2 regions of the Roseateles amylovorans genome follow, and region 2 is predicted to be linked to the other one. Evidence: riboswitches for the same ligand, from Rfam matches in the RefSeq annotation. Region 2 holds a riboswitch; the other holds the start of a gene.

Region 1 (8,780 bases), 980 kb from region 2:
GGACCACTCGACAATTCGGTCATTCGGTCATTCGGTCATTCGGTCATTCGGCCCGCCCGCCTGGGCCGCGGCCCTCTCACGCCGTGGGCGACACCGGCCGCGACAGCAGGCGCTGCACCACGCAGAACAGGAAGAGCAGGGCGCCGATGACGATCTTGGTCCACCAGGAACTGAGGGTGCCGTCGAAGGCGATCAGCGTCTGTATCACCCCCAGCACCAACACGCCTGAGAGCGCGCCCGCCACATAGCCGTAGCCGCCGCTGAGCATCGTGCCGCCGATCACCACGGCGGCGATGGCGTCCAGCTCGGCACCCTGCGCATGCAGGCCGTAGCCCGACAGCATGTAGAACCCGAACAGCAGCCCCGCCAGCGCGGCGCAGAACCCGCTGAAGCCGTAGACCAGCAGCTTGGTGCGGCCGACCGGCAGCCCCATCATCAAGGCGGACTGCTCATTGCCGCCCAAGGCATAGACCGCGCGACCGAACGGGCTGCGGTGCGCCAGCCAGATGCCCACACCCAGCACCACGACGGCAATGACCGCACTCGGCGACACAAAGCCGCCCGGCACCGACCACTGCGTCTGGGAGATCTCGACAAAGCTCGCTTCGCTGATGGTGATCGAGTCCACGCTGATCACATAGCACAGGCCCCGAGCCAGGAACATCCCGGCCAGCGTCACGATGAAGGGCTGCAGCCGGAAGAAGTGGATCAGTGCGCCCTGCAGCATGCCGAACAAGGCGCCCCCGGCCAGCACCACCACCATCACGGCGGGCGCCGACCACTGCGCCTGCTGCAGCAGCCAGGCCGCAACCGTGGTCGACAGGGCCAGCACCGCGCCCACCGACAGGTCGATCCCGCCGGACAGGATCACCAGGCTCATGCCCACCGCCAGCACCAGCAGGTAGGCGTTGTCGATCAGCAAATTGAGCATGACCTGCGGTGCCGCGAAGCCCGGATAGCGGATCCCGCCCGCGATCAGCAACAGCAGCAGCAAGGCCACGGTGACCTGGGCGCTGAAGGCCGGGTGATGCAGCCAACGGTTCATCGCGGGCCTCCGGGTGGTGGCCGCTTGGTGGGACGGATCGCCTGCAGCGCGCGGCGCGCCATCGGCTGCAGCTCGCTCGATTGCAAGATGCACAGCAGGAACACCACCATCGCCTTCACCACCATGTTGATTTCGGGCGGCACGCCCAGCGAATAGATCGTGGTGGTCAGGGTCTGGATGATCAGCGCACCGACGAGGCTGCCCGCCAGGTGGTACTTGCCCCCCGCCAACGACGCCCCGCCCAGGGTCACCGCCAGGATCGCATCCAGTTCCAGCAGCAGGCCCGCGTTGTTGGCGTCGGCGCTCTTGATGTTGGAGGCGATCATCAGACCGGCCAGTCCCGCACAGGTCGCCGCAAACACATAGGTGCCGAAGATCAGCGTGCCGGTGCGCAGACCGGCCAGTCGCGAGGCGACCGGATTCAGTCCGACCGCCTGCACGAACAGTCCCAATGCCGTCTTGCGCAGCAGCGTCGTGGTGGTCACGGCCACTGCCGCCACCACCCACAGCGAGATCGGCAGGCCCAGCCAGTAGCCGCCGCCCAGCACGAAGAAGCTGGGTTGGTAGACGGTCAGGATCTGCCCGTCCGCCAGCAGTTGCGCCAATCCCCGACCCGCGACCATCAGAATCAAGGTCGCGATGATCGGCTGCAGCTTCAGCCCCGCCACCAGCACACCATTCCAGGCGCCGCACAGCAGCGCGGCGCCCAGCGCCGCCGCATAGGCCACCGTCATCGGCTGGCCGGCGTTGACCAGCATCGCCGCCACCGTGGCCGCAATCGCCACCACCGCGCCGACCGACACATCAATCCCCCGCGTGGCGATCACCAGGCTCATGCCCAGCGACGCCAGCATCAATGGCGCCGCGCGGTTGAGGATGTCGATCAGCGGTCCATAGAGGTGGCCGTCCTTGATTTCCAGATGCCAGAAGCCGGGCAGGCAGATCGCATCCACGATCAACAACATCAGCAATGCCGCCACCGGCCGCAGCAGTGGATGGGCGCGACCCACGGCCCAGCCGCGTCGCGCACCGCGCAGCAGGCGCGCCAGCGGGCCGGGAGGCGGCTCCACACGCAAGGGCAGCGACTCAATCACGTCGGGCTCCGCCATCGCCTGCAATCACTTCCAGCACCGATTGGTCATCCAGTTCGCCGCGTGAATACACACCGCCGGCGCGGCGCTCCCGCATCACCATCAACCGGTCGCTGCAGCGCAGGACCTCGGGCAGCTCGGACGAAATGAAGAGCACCGCCATCCGGCGATCCTCCGCCGAGACTGCGGGCTCGGCGATGGCGGAGGCGGATTCGCTCGCGCCGGGCGTGGCTTGTCGCCAATTCGTCCCGGGCGTCGCCGGGTCTTCCCGCACCGCACACAGGCGGCGGACCTCATCCATGATTTCTTCCTTGGCGCGCACGTCGATGCCGCGGGTCGGTTCGTCCAGGATCAGCAACTGCGGTCGCGTCAGCAGCCAGCGCGCCAGCAGGGCCTTCTGTTGATTGCCGCCGGAGAGCAGGCCGATCGGCGTGTCGATGTCGGCGGTCTTGATGCCGAGGCGGCGGACATAGTCCTCCGCCAGGGCGCGCTGCCGACGCAACGGCATCGCGCGCCACCAGCCCTGACGGGCCTGCAGCGCGAGGATGATGTTCTCCCGCACCGACAGCGCCAGCACCGCGCCCTCGACCTTCCGGTCCTCGGAGCAGAAGGCCAGGCCTTCGGCGATGGCCTGTCGGGGCGAGGCCATGCGCTGTCGCCGGCCATTGATCTCGATCTCACCGGCGTCGGCGGTGTCGGCGCCGAACAGCAGCCGTGCGGTCTCGGTGCGGCCCGATCCCAGCAGGCCGCACAGGCCCATCACCTCGCCGCGACGGATTTCCAGATCCAAGGGCTGCAAGACACCGCGACGCGCCAACCCATGGGTGCGCAGCACCGGCGGACCCTCGGCGGCGCAGGCGTCGGTGCGCTCGGCGCCCGACGCCACATGCGGCCCGACCATCCGCTGCACCAGCTCCAGGCGACCGAGTTCGGCCGCGTGGTATTCGCCTTCGGTGCGGCCGTTGCGCATCACCGTGATGCGGTCGGACACCGCATACACCTGCTCCAGAAAATGGGTCACGAACAGGATGGCCATGCCCTGGTCACGCAGCCGGCGCATCACCCGGAACAGATGCTGCACCGCGGCCTCGTCCAGGCTGGAGGTGGGCTCGTCCAGGATCAGCACCTGGGCCGAGATGTTCAGCGCCCGCGCGATCGCCACCATCTGCTGCACCGAGAGCGAATACCGCGCCAGCGGCGCATCCACATCGATGTCGAGTTCCAGCTCCGCAAGCAGCACCCGCGACCGCTCGCGCATCCGCTTCCAGTCGATCTGGCCGAAGCATCGCGGATAGCGGCCGATGAACAGGTTCTCCGCCACCGACAGGTTGGGGCAGAGGTTCACCTCCTGATAGACGGTGCTGATGCCCAGGTCCTGAGCCTCCGCCGTGCTGCGCGGGGCGATGTCCTGGCCGCTCAGCCGGATGCGCCCGGCGTCCGGCGCATACAGGCCGGTCAGCACCTTGATCAGCGTGGACTTGCCCGCGCCGTTCTGGCCCATCAGCGCATGGATCTCGCCGCCGAACAGGCGCAGGCCCACACCGGACAAGGCCTGCACGCCAGGAAATCCCTTGTCGATGTGCTCCAGCACCAGCAGCGGCGAATCTGCGCTTTCCCGTTTCAACGTCGCACCCCGTGTCCTCTCGACCCGGTCGGCGGCCGGGTCGGCCGCCTCGCGGGCTCTGTGCTCAGTACTTGCGCTTGGGCAGTTCCTGCGCGGCGACGTCCGCCGTGAACACGCCTTCTTCGGTCGTGATCCGCTTGGGCAGGGTCTTGCCGGCCTTCACATCCTTGGCCAGTTGCATCAGCTGCGGTCCCAGCAGCGGATTGCATTCGATGGTCACATTCAGCTTGCCGGCCACCATCGCCTCGAAGGCGCCGCGCACGCCGTCGATCGACACGATCGCGATGTCCTTCACCGGCTTCAGACCGGCTTCCTCGATCGCCTGGATGGCGCCGATGGCCATGTCATCGTTGTGCGCATAGAGCAGGTGGATCTTCTTGTCCTTGGCCTTGAGGAAGGCCTCCATCACTTCCTTGCCCTTGGCACGGGTGAAGTCGCCCGACTGCGAGCGCACGATCTTGATGCGCGGATCGGCCTTGATGATTTCCTCGAAGCCCTTCTTGCGATCGATCGCCGGCGCCGAGCCCACGGTGCCTTGCAGCTCCACGATGTTGACCTCGCCCTGGGGCACCGTCTTCTTGGCCCAGTCCAGCACCCAGCGGCCGGCCTTGCGGCCTTCCTCGACGAAGTCCGAGCCGATGAAGGTCACATACAGCGACGGGTCGGTCACGTTCACCGCGCGGTCGGTCAGGATCACCGGGATCTTGGCGTTCTTGGCTTCGCGCAGCACCGTGTCCCAGCCGGACTCCACCACCGGCGAGAACGCGATCACATCCACCTTCTGCGCAATGAAGCTGCGGATCGCCTTGACCTGGTTCTCCTGCTTTTGCTGCGCATCGGCGAATTTCAGCGTGATGCCGGCCTGCTTGGCGGCGTCCTTGATCGAGGCGGTGTTGGCGGTGCGCCATTCACTTTCGGCACCCACCTGGCTGAAGCCCAGCACCAAGGGTGCATCGGCAGCGTGAACGCTCAGCACCGGGCCGAGCGTCAGGGCGAGCGCGGTCGCGCCCAGAAGATGGCGGCGAGTCTTCAACATGCTTGTCTCCTCATTCGACTTGGTATGGGAGGTCATGCCCGACAGGACGCCGGACAAGCCTCGAGAGGTGGCTGGCATCGTAGGCACGGACGTTCCGTGCAACCAATCACATTTGAGGATGGGGTGATGTCGAGATCGGTATCGGAGCGTCGGGATTGATATTCGGGTTGTTCCCAGGTGCCACGCATCGCAGGGGCCGTCCACGACGGGCGGACGTTCGGCCAAGGTGCGAGTCCGCCGCCCGCCGTGTTGCCTGCGGCGTGGGAGCTGCGCTGGCGTGCCCGCCGCCGCGCAAACCCGGACCGCGCCCCGGATGCCGGGGTCATGCACTGGAAGGCGCCGGAGCGGCGGCCTATCGTCAGTGCGGCGCCGCCGTGCGTCGACCAGACTTCAGCAAGACTTCAGCAAGACTTCAACAAGACCCCAAGGAGGCCGCTCATGACCGGATTCATGTTTTCACCGGGACGCGCCCGTGGCCTGCGGGCCGCCCTGGCGGCGCTGGCTGCCTGGGGGCTGTTGCTCCTGGCGTCCACGCCCGCGCATGCACTGGAGTTTCGTTACTCCTACGTCGGGCAGCTGTTCGATGTCCAGACCCGCCTGATCCGGGAGGATCCTCCCAATGACCTGGTCGTCGCGCCGTACCGGATCCGGGCCGACATCTGGACCTCCGAGATCCTGGCAGCTGGCGCCACCCAGGACGACATCCTGCGCTTTTCGCTCACGCTGCTGCCCGCCAGCGGCGGTCCCGGACAGACCCTGACGTTTCCCGGACCGGGCGATCCCTGCTGCGGCGGCTCGGTTCAAACCGTTGGCAGCTTCTCCATCGGTGCGACCGGCATGTTCGCGTTGCCCACGGTCTGGAGCCTCTCGATCGACCAACTGACCATCGCGCCGACCGGACGTTTCGAGCAACTGAGCCTGAGCACCTCCAACACCCGCGATTCGATTTCTGGCGAGCTCGAGACCTGGAATGTGCGGTCGGGGTCGCTGTCGGCATCGCCCGGGGTGTGGTTCATGGCCGTGGTCCCGGAAGTCTCATCCCTCGTCCTGATGATCGCGGGCCTGCTGATCCTGGTCGTGCTGCGAGCGACGGGACGGCGCGTCCGGTGGCCGGGCGCGACCCAGGATGCGGGTCGCCAGGAATCGTGGTCCGGGCGCACCGACCATCCTTCCTTGGGGGGACAGACCTGATCCATGTGAGTGCTTTGTGCGGAATTCCCGATGGCGGTCGTTGACGGAACAGACTTGTCGCGCCTGAGCTGCAAGGGTTCGGCCTGAGGGCGGCGGGCTCGCGGACACTCCCGGCCGGAGGGTCGAGACGACCCCGTTCAGACAGGGAGAACCGCACCATGGCTCGTTGCGCGTATTGCGACACCACCATTCTTTTCGGCGGCAAGTCGCAAGGCGACCGGCGCTACTGCAACAACACCTGCATGGCCAACGGCGCCATGGCGCAGGCGGCTGCGCAATTGAGCGATGCGGATGTCCGCTACCACGTCACCTTGGTCCACCGCGGCAACTGCCCGCAATGCAGCGGCCAGGGGCCGGTGGATGTGCATACCTCGCACCGTGTCTGGTCCGCCGTGCTGATGACCCAATGGTCCAGCCGGCCGATCATCAGCTGCCAACGCTGCGGCAACAAGCGCAAGCTGGGCGATGCGGCGTTCTCGCTGGTCCTGGGCTGGTGGGGCTTCCCTTGGGGCCTGGTGATGACGCCGGTGCAGGTGGTGCGCAACATCGCCGGCGCCTTCAGCGGCCCGAAGCCGGATGTGCCGTCCGATGCGCTGGAAAAGCAGATGCGCCTGCGTCTGGCCGCCCATCTGTTGTCGCGCCAGCAAGGCGATTGAGCGCGGGAGCGCTCCAGCGGGCCCTTTGCCCTTGGCTATCTGCTATCTGCTATCGGATCTCGGATCTCGGATCTCGGATTCCGGCTATCCGGCTATCCGGCTATCCGGCCCATGGACCATTGGGCCTTTAGGCATTTGGTCGATCATGGTCGACTGACTCATTTGTTGAGCCGCCCGCGGTCGAGCGACGGCGGGCGTCGCATTCTTTCAACGCTGTGGCGTGTGTACGCGCCGTTGGGGTCGACCCACCTGGGATTGCTCAAGATTTCACTTCCCCCTCAGGGGTGAACTCACGAGGGATCGAGCGCGCTCGATCGGGGGAATGAGATTTGCGGGCGACATCTCATTTTGGTTCTTGCCCCTCCATCGAGCCCTTGCGGCGATTCGCGTCCCCATCGAGGTTCTCTCGCATCGATGGCCGGCAGTGAGGCGGTCGCCAAGCCCGCTCTTCGGCCGGGTTAATGCATCGGGATTGACGGCGTCAATCACCTTTAAACAGATCAATTTCCGGGTTTGCTGCTCGATAGCATCGATGGCTTCTTGCGAGGCGGTCGGTGTATCGGCGGCCTGGCGGCCCAGGGCAAAACCGGTGTGAACCGGTGACGCAAAGCCACCGGTCTCTCGGACCTGTCGACTGCTCGACACGTTCCTGGAGATAGCGGGGTTGCCGGTTCGGCGCGGTCCGGATCGTGATGAAGCGTCGCGGCGTGATGCGCGGTCTTGGGTGCACGTTCAACCTGAGTCTGTCGCGATGAACCGCCTTCAATACCGAATCGTTTTCAACCAGCAACGCGGCCAGTTGATGGCGGTGGCCGAGACGGTGCGCAGCCAGGGCAAGGGCGCCGCGGGCGAGAGTGACGGCCCATCGCGCCGGGCGCTGACCTCCGAGGCGTCGGTGCCTGCGGTGTCTCGTGGCCCGCCGGCGCTGCTGGGCTTGGTGGCGGCCATGGCCATGTCGATGGCGCTGACTGCGGCGCTGACGCTCTCGCCCGACGCGCAAGCGCAGATCAAGCCCGACGCCACCGCGCCCAAGAACCAGCAGCCCACGGTGCTCACTGCGCCCAATGGCACGCCGCTGGTCAACATCCAGACGCCGAGTGCGGCGGGGGTCTCGCGCAACACCTACAGCCAGTTCGACGTCAACCCGTCGGGCGTCATCCTCAACAACTCGCGGGGGGAGACCAGCACGCAGCTCGGCGGCTGGGTGCAGGGCAATCCGTGGCTGGCCAAGGGCGAGGCGCGGGTCATCCTCAACGAGGTCAACAGCAGCAACCCAAGCCAGCTCAAGGGCTTCGTGGAGGTGGGCGGACGCCGGGCCGAGGTGGTCATCGCCAACCCGGCCGGCATCGTGGTCGATGGCGCAGGCTTCATCAACGCCAGCAGCGCCACGCTGACCACCGGCACTGCGCGCTGGGGCGCGGACGGCAGCCTCACCGGCTTCGGCGTGCAGGGCGGCCTGATCCGCATCGACGGTCAGGGGTTGGACGCGAGCCAGACCGACTACACCGCGCTCCTGGCCCGCGCCGTGGAGATCAATGCGGGCCTGTGGGCCAAGGACGTGCGCATCGGCACCGGCACGCAGGTGATGGGTGCCAACCTGAATGCGGGAGGTGAGGCCCTGGCGCCCACCGGCGAGCGGCCTCGCTACGCGCTGGACAGCACCGCCCTGGGCGGGATCTATGCGCAGCGAATCACGCTGGTCGGCACCGAGGATGGCCTGGGGGTGCGCCAGGCCGGGCAACTGATCGCCGGGCAGCTCACGCTCAATGCGCAGGGCTGGCTGGACAACACCGGCACCGTCTATGCGCAGGACGCCGCACCCGCCAACGGCGAGGCGGCGCTCACGGTGCGGATGTCGCAGGGCGTGCGCAACGCTGGCTGGCTGGCGGCCAAGGGCTCGGCCACCCTCAGCGGCGGGCAACTGCAGGGCGAAGCGGGCAGCGTCACGGCCGCAGGCCTCAATGACGACGGCACACTCACTGCCGGCGCGGGCAACCTCACGCTGACGGCCGAGGGCCTGTCGCGCCAGGCCGGCCAAGTGCTGGCCGGTGCGGCGCTGCAGGCGTCCGGCGACTCGTTCGATGCCACGGGTGCGCAGTTCCAGGCGGCGCGCATTCAGCTGTCCGCGGCGGCGCTG
Region 2 (8,780 bases):
GGCGCTGGCGTAGTTGCCGGGCACCGCGCCGATCTGTCCGTACAGCACGGCGTGCGGCATACCCAACGGCAGCTTGGCGGACAGCGCGCGCTGGGCGTTGGCGATGGCGATCAGTCCGGCCCATTGCGGCGTGGACAGGCTGGTGCCGCCCACGCTCATCCAATTGACGGCCGCTGAGCCGGGCGTCATCACGGCGACGTACTGACCGGTGGCCGAATCGGCATTGAAGGCCACATCGGCGACGGTCCGGCGGGCATAACCGGTGAAACCGGGCACGTTGGCCGCCTGGTAGCTCGGCTTGGTGGTGTAGGCGCTGACGCCGCCGCCCGTGCCCGACCACGCCACCTCGCTGCGCGCGCCGGTGCCGTTGTAGCTCAGCGTGGTGCCGCCGACGGCGACGACATAGGGCGAGACCGAGGGCCAGCTGACTGCGACGCCGGAATCGCCGGTGGCCGCCAGATAGGTCATCCTGGCGCCGGTGAAGGCGCTGTCGTAGGCGGCGGTGTAGGTGCCCTCATTCGCGCCGAAGCTCATCGAGACCACGCCGGGACCCATGGCATTGGCCAGCTTGATGGCGCCGATCAGGCTGTTCAACGAGGCGTCGACGGCTTCGATCAACACCAGCCGCGCCAGCGGCGCGGTGGCGTGGACCCATTGCACGTCCAGTGCGATTTCGGTGGCCCAGCCCGAGTCATAGCCGGGTGCGGTCGCGGTCAGGGTGCCGGTCGGTGTGGCGTAGACCTGCGAGAACTCGCAGGTCTTGGCCGACGCGGCGGCCAGCGGCAGCGCGGTATTGGTGGCAATGGCCTTGGTGGTGCAGGTGGGCAGACCGAACTTCGCATTGAAGGCGGCCAGTTCCGCTGCCACGTTGGGATTGTGCTTGGCGTTGACGATGTAGACCGTCTGGCCGGCGCCCAGGGCGGCGGCCTGCGCGGCGGTGAGCGTGGCGCCGGCGCCCAGCAAGGCCGGCATGCCGTAGGCGGCGCGGATCTGCGCCGGGGTGTAGGTGGTGACGGCGGCGCCGGATGCTTGAGGCGCGGCCTGGCCGTTGCCGCTGGCGAGCGCCCGGCTGCGCTGAGCGAACAGCAGGGCGTCCAGACTCAGCCGCTGGGTGGACAAGCCCGCCAGGGCCGCCGGGATGTGCTGTGAATGCGGCGCCTGCAGCGCGGTGGCGGACGGATTCGCCGGATCGGTATCGGCGGGCTCGTCCAGGATCACCGGCGCGGCGTGGAAGGTCGGTTGGGCCTGGACGGTGGCGCCTTCGACGGTCGCGGTCGCGTCCGGTTGGGCGAGCTTGAACACCAGCGGGGCCGACGCGGCGGTACTGGCGGCGGCGGCGGTGTCCGCCGAGGTGTCTTGTCCACCGCCGCAGGCACTGAGGGCGGCGGCCGACACGGCGCACAGCCACAGAGCGCTGCGGTGGGAGGTCTTCGCGGGGGCGAGCTGTCGCATGGGGGTCCTCGGGCGATTCAAACCAGGGCGAGGGCCACGCGAACACAACGGTCACCGGCGACAGTGACAGGTCCGGCGCAGGGCCGGGCCTTCTCATTGGCAACCCCGCTGCCGTGGCGCTGTCGCGCGGTAGGCCGGTGGCTTTGCGTCCCCGCTTTTCAACGGGTTTGCCCTCAGACATCGAAGCTTGCGATCGCCCAGGACCTGGTACTCATCGCAACTGGGCTGCACCTTAGTTGGGGCTGTACGGCAAGGATAGAGGGCGTTACAAGACGGCAGATCGCCGCGTGAAATGAGCACGGCTTTGCCGGACGTGACCCGCATTTGACCGTCAGCTCACTGCAAGCTTCGGTGCGGTTTGGTGCAGCTCGATGCGGGATGAGGCCGATGAACACGGGCATCGCTTGCCCTGTCGGCGCGGGGTGGGTCGGTCCCGCGCCACGGTCTCGCGGTGAGTGCCGACCTGCCAGGGTCGGCGGCCGGTCGGGGTAGGCTTGGTCCATGATGGATTCCCTGATTGCCGCGGCGGGCCGCGCGTTGATGGCCGGCGATCCGCTGAGTGCGCTCAACCGCGTGGCCTTGCGCAACGATCCGCCCGCGCTGGCCTTGCGCGGCATCGCGATGGCGCAGCTCGGGGAGTTGGCGCGGTCACGCGAGCTGCTGAGCAGCGCCAGGCGACGGTTCGGACCGGAGGAGGTGCTGGCCCGGGCGCGATGCACGGTGGCCGAGGCCGAAGTGGCTTTGGCTTTGCGGGACCTGGGCGGGTCGCTCCGACCCCTGGAGACCGCTGCCGCTGCGTTGGCCGATCGCGGCGACCATGGCAATGCCCTGCACGCCCGGCTGATCGCGGTGCGACGGCTGTTGCTGCTGGGCCGCCTTGACGCTGCAGCGTCAGCCCTGCAGACCCTGGACGTGCGGCGCCTGGTCTCGCCCGCGCTGCAGACCGTGGCTGAACTGGCCCATGCCGAGATCGCGCTGCGGACGCTGCGCACCGGGTCCGCCGAGGCCGCGTTGAGCCGGGCTCGAGCTGCCGCCGGGCAGGCCGGCGTGCCGGCGCTTCAGGCCGAGGTGGACGAGGCCGTGGGCGCCTTGCACCGCCCTGCGGCGCGATGGGTTCGAGCGGGCATCGAGCAGCCCCTTCGGTTGGCCGAGGTCGAGGCCTTGCTCGCCACCGGCGCGCTGGTGGTGGATGGCTGCCGGCGCGGTCTGCAGGCGGGCGATGCGTGGCAGTCCCTGGCGCGGCGGCCGGTGCTCTTCACACTGGCCTGCGCCTTGGCGGAACAGTGGCCCGGCGGTGTGCCGCGCGAGGTGTTGATCGCTCGTGCCTTCCGCATCCGCCGCCCCGACGAAACGCACCGCGTGCGGCTGCGGGTGCAGATGGGCCGGCTGCGCGCGCTGCTCGCGCCGGTGGCCCGCATCGAGGCCAGGGACCGCGGATTCGCCTTGGTGACCCCCGGCGATCGGCCAGTGGTGGTGTTGCGCCCGCCCGTCGATGGGGAGGCCGCGTCCTTGCAGGCCTTGCTGGCCGATGGTGCGCCGTGGTCCACCTCCTCGCTGGCGCTGGCGCTGGGCGAGAGTCAACGCAGCATTCAGCGCGCGCTGGCCTCGCTGCAGGCGACTGCAAGGGCGCGGTCGATCGGGCAGGGGCGAGCCCAGCGTTGGCTCAGCGCCCCGATGGTCGGATTCACGACGATCTTGTTACTCCCCGCGTCCGTGCCAATTGCCTAGAGTGATCCCACCGCATCACGCGAAGATTTGGAGCGCAGCATGGTCGATATCGTTCACAGAATGGGCATCAAGGCGCCGCCCGACAAGGTCTTTGCCGCGCTCGGCACCCTTGAGGGTCTCGCCGGCTGGTGGACCCGGGACACCACCGGCCACGCGCAGCCCCTGGGCCGGATCAGGTTCCGGTTCTGCAATGCCGCCGGCACCGAGTTGGGCGCGTTCGACATGGAGGTGCTGACCCAGGACCCCGACCAGGCGGTGCGTTGGCGCGTCAAGGAGGGGCCGGCCGAATGGGTCGGCACTGACATCGAGTTCCTGCTTGCGCAGCAGGATGAGTTCACCATCGTGAATTTCGCCCATCGTCATTGGCGCGAGGAGGCGGCGTTCATGGCCCACTGCAGCATGAAGTGGGCGACCTTCCTGCTCAGCCTGCGCGAGTGGGTGGAGACGGGGCGCGGCCGGCCGTCGCCGGATGACCTGAAGATCGACAACTGGAACTAGGTGAGCCCATGCGAAAGAAAAACGCAGAGATCGTGCGCGAGTACGGCCCTTTCGACGGTGCCCCGTCGGTCCATGGGGTGACCCATGACGGCGAGCGGGTGTGGGTGGCCACCGGCACGCGGCTGCTGGCCATCGATCCCGACCAGGGCGAGGTGGCCCGCACCCTGGACAGGGCCTGCGACGCCGGCACGGCGTTCGATGGCCGGCATCTCTATCAACTGGCCGAGGCGCGCATCGACAAGATCGATCCGGCGAGTGGACGGGTCATTGCGTCCATTCCAGCGCCCGGGCATGGCCTGGACTCGGGACTGGCCTGGGCCGAGGGCAGCCTGTGGGTGGGGCAGTACCGCGATCGCAAGATTCACCGCATCGACCCGGCCAATGGCGCCATCCTGCGCACCATTGAGTCCGACCGTTTCGTCACCGGCGTGACCTGGGTGGACGGCGAGCTCTGGCACGGCACCTGGGAGGGTGACGAAAGCGACATCCGACGGATCGACCCCGACAGTGGCGCCGTGCTGGACCAACTGACCATGCCGGCCGGCACCGGGGTGAGCGGTCTGGAGTCCGATGGCGCTGGTCTTTTCTATTGCGGCGGCGGGGCCAGCGGGAAAGTGCGCGCGGTGAAGCGGCCGCGGTAGTCCGTCTCCGTCGGAGGCTCCGGCAGACAGCCCCGGCAGGCTGATGCGCGGGATGGCCGATGCAAGCGGGCGGGGCCGGCTCGGAGGTCCTGGATGGTGACGCATGGGCCGCGCGCCGTCGAGCCTGCGCTGAACGGCGTGAAGGCGTTGTCCATGCCGCGCTTGCGCGAACCACGGCCACCCTAGCGGCGAACCTCCAGCGGCGACTTGCCGGTCCACCGCTTGAAAGCATGCCGGAAGCTGTTCGCGTCACTGAAGTCCAGGGCCGCGGCGATGTCTTCCAGTGACAGCGAGGTGCTGCCCAGGTAGTCCAGCGCCAGCGCGTGCCGCACGCTGGACAGCAGCTCGCTGAAGGAGGTGCCTTCGTCGCTCAGGCGCCGCCTGAGCGTGCGCGAGGTCATGCACAGCGACGAGGCCACGTCCTCGATGCCGGGAAAGCGCCCCGGAATGCGGGTGAGCTCTTCATAAACGCGGCGGGTCAGTCCCGCCTGCCAGGCAATCTGGGACAGCAGCCGCTCACAGGTCTCGGACATCTGGGCCGCCGTGATCGGATTGGCCATCTGCGGCGCCCGGTCCAGCCATTCGCGCGGGTAGTGCAGCTCATTGCGAGTGTGGCCGAAGGTGACGGGGCAGCCCAGCGTTCTTGCCACGTCGTCCGCATGCGCGGGCGCTGGCATGGCGTAGAGCGCTTCGACCGGTCGGCACCACGGGCCCATCACGTCCGTGATCAGGGTGACGTGGCCGGCGAACTGCACGTCCAGGAAGAAGCGGTACTGCTCGGGGGTGAGTGCCAGCAGGGCGAGCTCGTCATGGGTGGGCAGGTGCCAGACGGCCGTGCCGCCGTCCTCCGAGCGTCGGACGGGCATGACCGGCGTCCCGAGCGCGTGGTAGCGCATCGACATCTCGAAGCCCTCGCGCATCGTCGCCGTGCACAGCATGGCGTAGCCGTAAAGCCCATAGCAGCTGATGTGCAGACGCTGCCCCACCCGCAGGCCCAGCTCGGGCGCCGGGCACAGCCGCACCGCATTGCGGCCCACCGTCAGCAACTGTTGCACCGAGGTGCGCGTGGCAGGGTCGTCGATCTGCGCCGAGCTCAGCCCGGTGCCGGCCAGCGCACGCTCACTGCACACACCGAATTCGTCCAGGGCCTGAACCAGGGTGAGGATCTTCAGCGGGGCATAAAGACGTTCTCGCAGGCTGAGTGCCGTGTGGCCGGCGAAGGGGCCGGAGGACACGGTTTGGGGGGGCGGTACAGAGACGTCAAGCATGGTCGCGGAGAGTGGATGTTCGTAGCCGACGCGGAGTATTGCAGCCGGCGATGACATGGAGCGCCGAGTGATTGGACAACGTTGTCCGACTGGATGCGCAGGCTGTCCGACTTTGACTTTTCGCTGGCCCTCCCAGCGGACAGACTTCTGCACGTCGAGCGCCGTCCCATCTGCCATTGGCACGACGGCCGCCTTGCGGAGGGCCCGATCCCGGGATGAACGATCGGGGGCATCTCCGCCAGCTGTCCTCCTGATCTCCCCTGAGGGGTCATCCCAGTGTCATCCAGATTGCCCAACAGGATCTGCCGGCCACAAGGCCGGCCGTCGGGTTGGCGGACTGTCCACCCCACTCACCCCGACTCGAATGAACGCGCTTTCGCCCTCGCCATCCATCCAGACCGGGTTCTCACCCTCGCGTGCGGCGATCGGGGCGCTGCTGGGGCTGACCCAGGGCTTCGGGCTGTATCTGGTGAGCAACAACCTCGGTGCCATCCAGGGATCGCTGGGGGCGACGGCGGCCGAGGCCAGTTGGCTCACCACCGCCTACTTCGCGACCGCCCTGTGGGCCTCGCTGCTGATCACCAAGATTCGGCTGCAGGTCGGGCTGAGGATCTTCACCGTGGCCAGCCTGTGGCTGTTCCTGGGCGTCGCGGTCTTGCATCAACTGGCCGACAACCTGGGCTCGGCCCTGGCAGTGCGCGCCGCGCTGGGCCTGGCCGCCGCGCCGCTGAGCACGCTGGCAATCTACTACATGCTGGAAGCGCTGCCGCCACGGTGGGCGCCGGTGGCGCTGCTGGCGGGCTTCACCTTCCTTCAGCTGCCGGGACCGCTGAGCCGCGTGCTGGCGCCGGATCTGTTGGTGTCCGGTCGCTGGCAGGGCCTGTTCCTGCTGGATGTGGCCCTGGCCCTGCTGAGCCTGGCCGCCATCCATGCGGTGCCGTTGAAACCGCAGCCGCGGCAGCCGGTGTTTGGCCGTGGCGACCTGCTGAGCGTGCCGCTCTACGCGGTCGGCCTGGTCCTGTTGTGCGTGGTCGTCTCTCAGGGGCGGCTGGCTTGGTGGGCTGACGCACCCTGGTTGGGCGCGTGCCTGGCTGGCGCCATCGCCTGCCTCGGGCTGTATGTGCTGGTCGACCTCAACCGTGTCAGTCCGCTGCTGGACCTGCGCTGGCTGACGCAGCCCTACATGCTGCGTTTCGTGGCGGGCGTGCTGCTGTTTCGCATCGTGCTGTCGGAGCAGAACGTGGGCGTGGTGGGCCTGATGTCGGCGCTGGGCCAGACCAATGAGCAGATGCAGCTGCTGTTCGCGTTGGTCAGCGTGGGACTGGTGGCCGGGTTTGCGCTGGCGCCGGTGATCGCGGCCCGCTGCGGCACGCCGTGGCTGTCGGTGCTGGCCGCAGCCCTGGTGGTGGTCGCTGCCGTCATGGACAGCGAGGCCAGCGCGCTCAGCCGCCCCGAGCAGTTCCATCTGAGCCAAGGGTTGATGGCGGTCGCGCTGGGGCTGTTCTTCTCGGCGTCGCTGCTGCTGGGTTTCGGTCCGGTGATGGCGGAGGGCGGACAGCATCTGGTGAGTCTGCTCGCTGCCTTCAGTGGGGCGCAACTGATGGGCAGCCTGTTCGGGTCGGCCTGGGCCAGCACCTTCGTGGCGCAGCGGCAGACCTGGCATGTCCACGCGCTGACCGAGCAGATGGCGACGGGGAATCCGCTGCTGGCCCAACAGGTGGCGCATGTCAGCGGCTGGGCCGGACAGCTGACCGGCGACCCGGTGAGCCGCGCCCAGCAAGGGTTGGCGTTGCTGCTGCAGCAGATCACCCGCGAGTCGACGGTGCTGGCCTACAACGACCTGTTCCAGCGGATGGCCCTCCTGGCCGCCGCCATGACGCTGTGGCTCACGGTGCTGGCTTGGCGCGCGCATCGCCGCCGGGTCCACGACTCCGGCACATCCCCCTCATCTCCGGCATCCCCTCCGGCATCCCCTCCCGCATCCGGTGCATCCACCGCATCAGCGTCGCCCCGTTCTGTCTGACCACGAAAGATCTGCAGTCATGCCCAAGTTCCTCAGGATCAGCAACCTCCTGGTGGCGAGCGCCGCACTCGGTGGCATCGCGCTGGTCCTCTATGTCTGGCGGCTCCCGCCGTTTCACGGCGCGATCGAGTCCACCGAGAACGCGTATGTGCGCGGGAGCGTGACCGTCATGGCCGCCAAGGTCGATGGCTATGTGACCGAGGTGCTGGTGCAGGACTTCGCCGCGGTCGAGGCGGGTCAGGTGCTGGTGCGTCTGGACGGTCGCCATTACGTCCATCGGCTGGAACAGGCCCGGGCCGCACTGGCGGCGCAGCGGGCCAGCCTGGCCAACGTGGTGCAGGCCCGCCATGTGCGGGAGGCCGGCGTGGCCAATGCGCAGGCCCAACTGGCGGCGGCTCAGGCCCAGCAGGTGAATGCGGACGCGCAGTGGAGCCGGGCGCAGGCGGACCATCGCCGGTCGTTGGCGCTGGTGGGCGATGGCTCGGTGTCGCAGCGCGAGCATGAGCAGACCGAGAGCGTCCTGCGCCAGACCGAAGCCAGCCAGCGGCTGGCCCAGGCGCAGGCGCAGCAGGCCCGGGCGGCCATCGCGGCGGCCCAGCAGGAATTGCGGGCGGTGGAGGTGAATCGCGAGGCCATCGAGGCCGCGATCGAAGGCGCCCTGGCGGCGGTTCATGTGGCGGAGCTCGATCTGGAGCACACCCGCATCCGCGCGCCGCGCCGTGGGCATGTCGGTGAGATCGGCGTGAAGCTCGGTCAGTATGTGACGCCCGGCGCTCAACTGCTGGCCTTGGTACCCGCTGAGGTGTGGGTGGTGGCCAATTTCAAGGAGGACCAGGCGAGCGCCATCGCACCGGGACAGTCCGCCTGGGTGCAGGTGGATGGCCTGGGTCACGCGCGGCTCAAGGGGCGGGTGGAGCGACTCTCTCCGGCCATGGGGTCGGAGTTCAGCTTCTTTCGCCCGGACAACGCCACCGGCAACTTCACCAAGGTGCCGCAGCGCATGCCGGTGCGCATTGCGGTGGATGCCGATGATCCGCTGGCCGGCCGGCTGCGCCCCGGCATGTCGGTGATTGCGGAAGTCGACACCGGGTCCTTGCAGCCATGACATCGCACCTTCGTACCCGGCTGCTGGTGGTCCCCGCCTTGCTGCTGGTCGCCTGCGCGCAGCGG

What was found. Region 2 has a riboswitch for cyclic di-GMP ahead of N4261_RS08690 (S53 family peptidase). Riboswitches for the same ligand answer to the same signal wherever they lie in the genome.
Region 1: it holds a riboswitch for cyclic di-GMP, as region 2 does, so the genes downstream of both, N4261_RS12755 (two-partner secretion domain-containing protein) here and N4261_RS08690 (S53 family peptidase) in region 2, are expected to answer to the same signal.

The regions. Positions count from the first base shown of each region.
Region 1 covers NZ_CP104562.2:3,009,383-3,018,162, forward strand. Annotated here, with positions in the region: gene yjfF (galactofuranose ABC transporter, permease protein YjfF) at 77-1,045, opposite strand; gene N4261_RS12730 (ABC transporter permease) at 1,042-2,010, opposite strand; gene N4261_RS12735 (sugar ABC transporter ATP-binding protein) at 2,132-3,760, opposite strand; gene N4261_RS12740 (ABC transporter substrate-binding protein) at 3,825-4,796, opposite strand; gene N4261_RS12745 (hypothetical protein) at 5,235-5,987, shown strand; gene N4261_RS12750 (hypothetical protein) at 6,146-6,643, shown strand; cyclic di-GMP riboswitch class I at 7,213-7,315, shown strand; gene N4261_RS12755 (two-partner secretion domain-containing protein) at 7,395-8,780, shown strand, end outside.
Region 2 covers NZ_CP104562.2:2,026,259-2,035,038, forward strand. Annotated here, with positions in the region: gene N4261_RS08690 (S53 family peptidase) at 1-1,452, opposite strand, end outside; cyclic di-GMP riboswitch class I at 1,548-1,634, opposite strand; gene N4261_RS08695 (Rossmann-fold NAD(P)-binding domain-containing protein) at 1,957-3,180, shown strand; gene N4261_RS08700 (SRPBCC family protein) at 3,241-3,678, shown strand; gene N4261_RS08705 (Vgb family protein) at 3,687-4,319, shown strand; gene N4261_RS08710 (AraC family transcriptional regulator) at 4,502-5,587, opposite strand; gene N4261_RS08715 (MFS transporter) at 5,952-7,610, shown strand; gene N4261_RS08720 (HlyD family secretion protein) at 7,630-8,715, shown strand; gene N4261_RS08725 (efflux transporter outer membrane subunit) at 8,712-8,780, shown strand, end outside.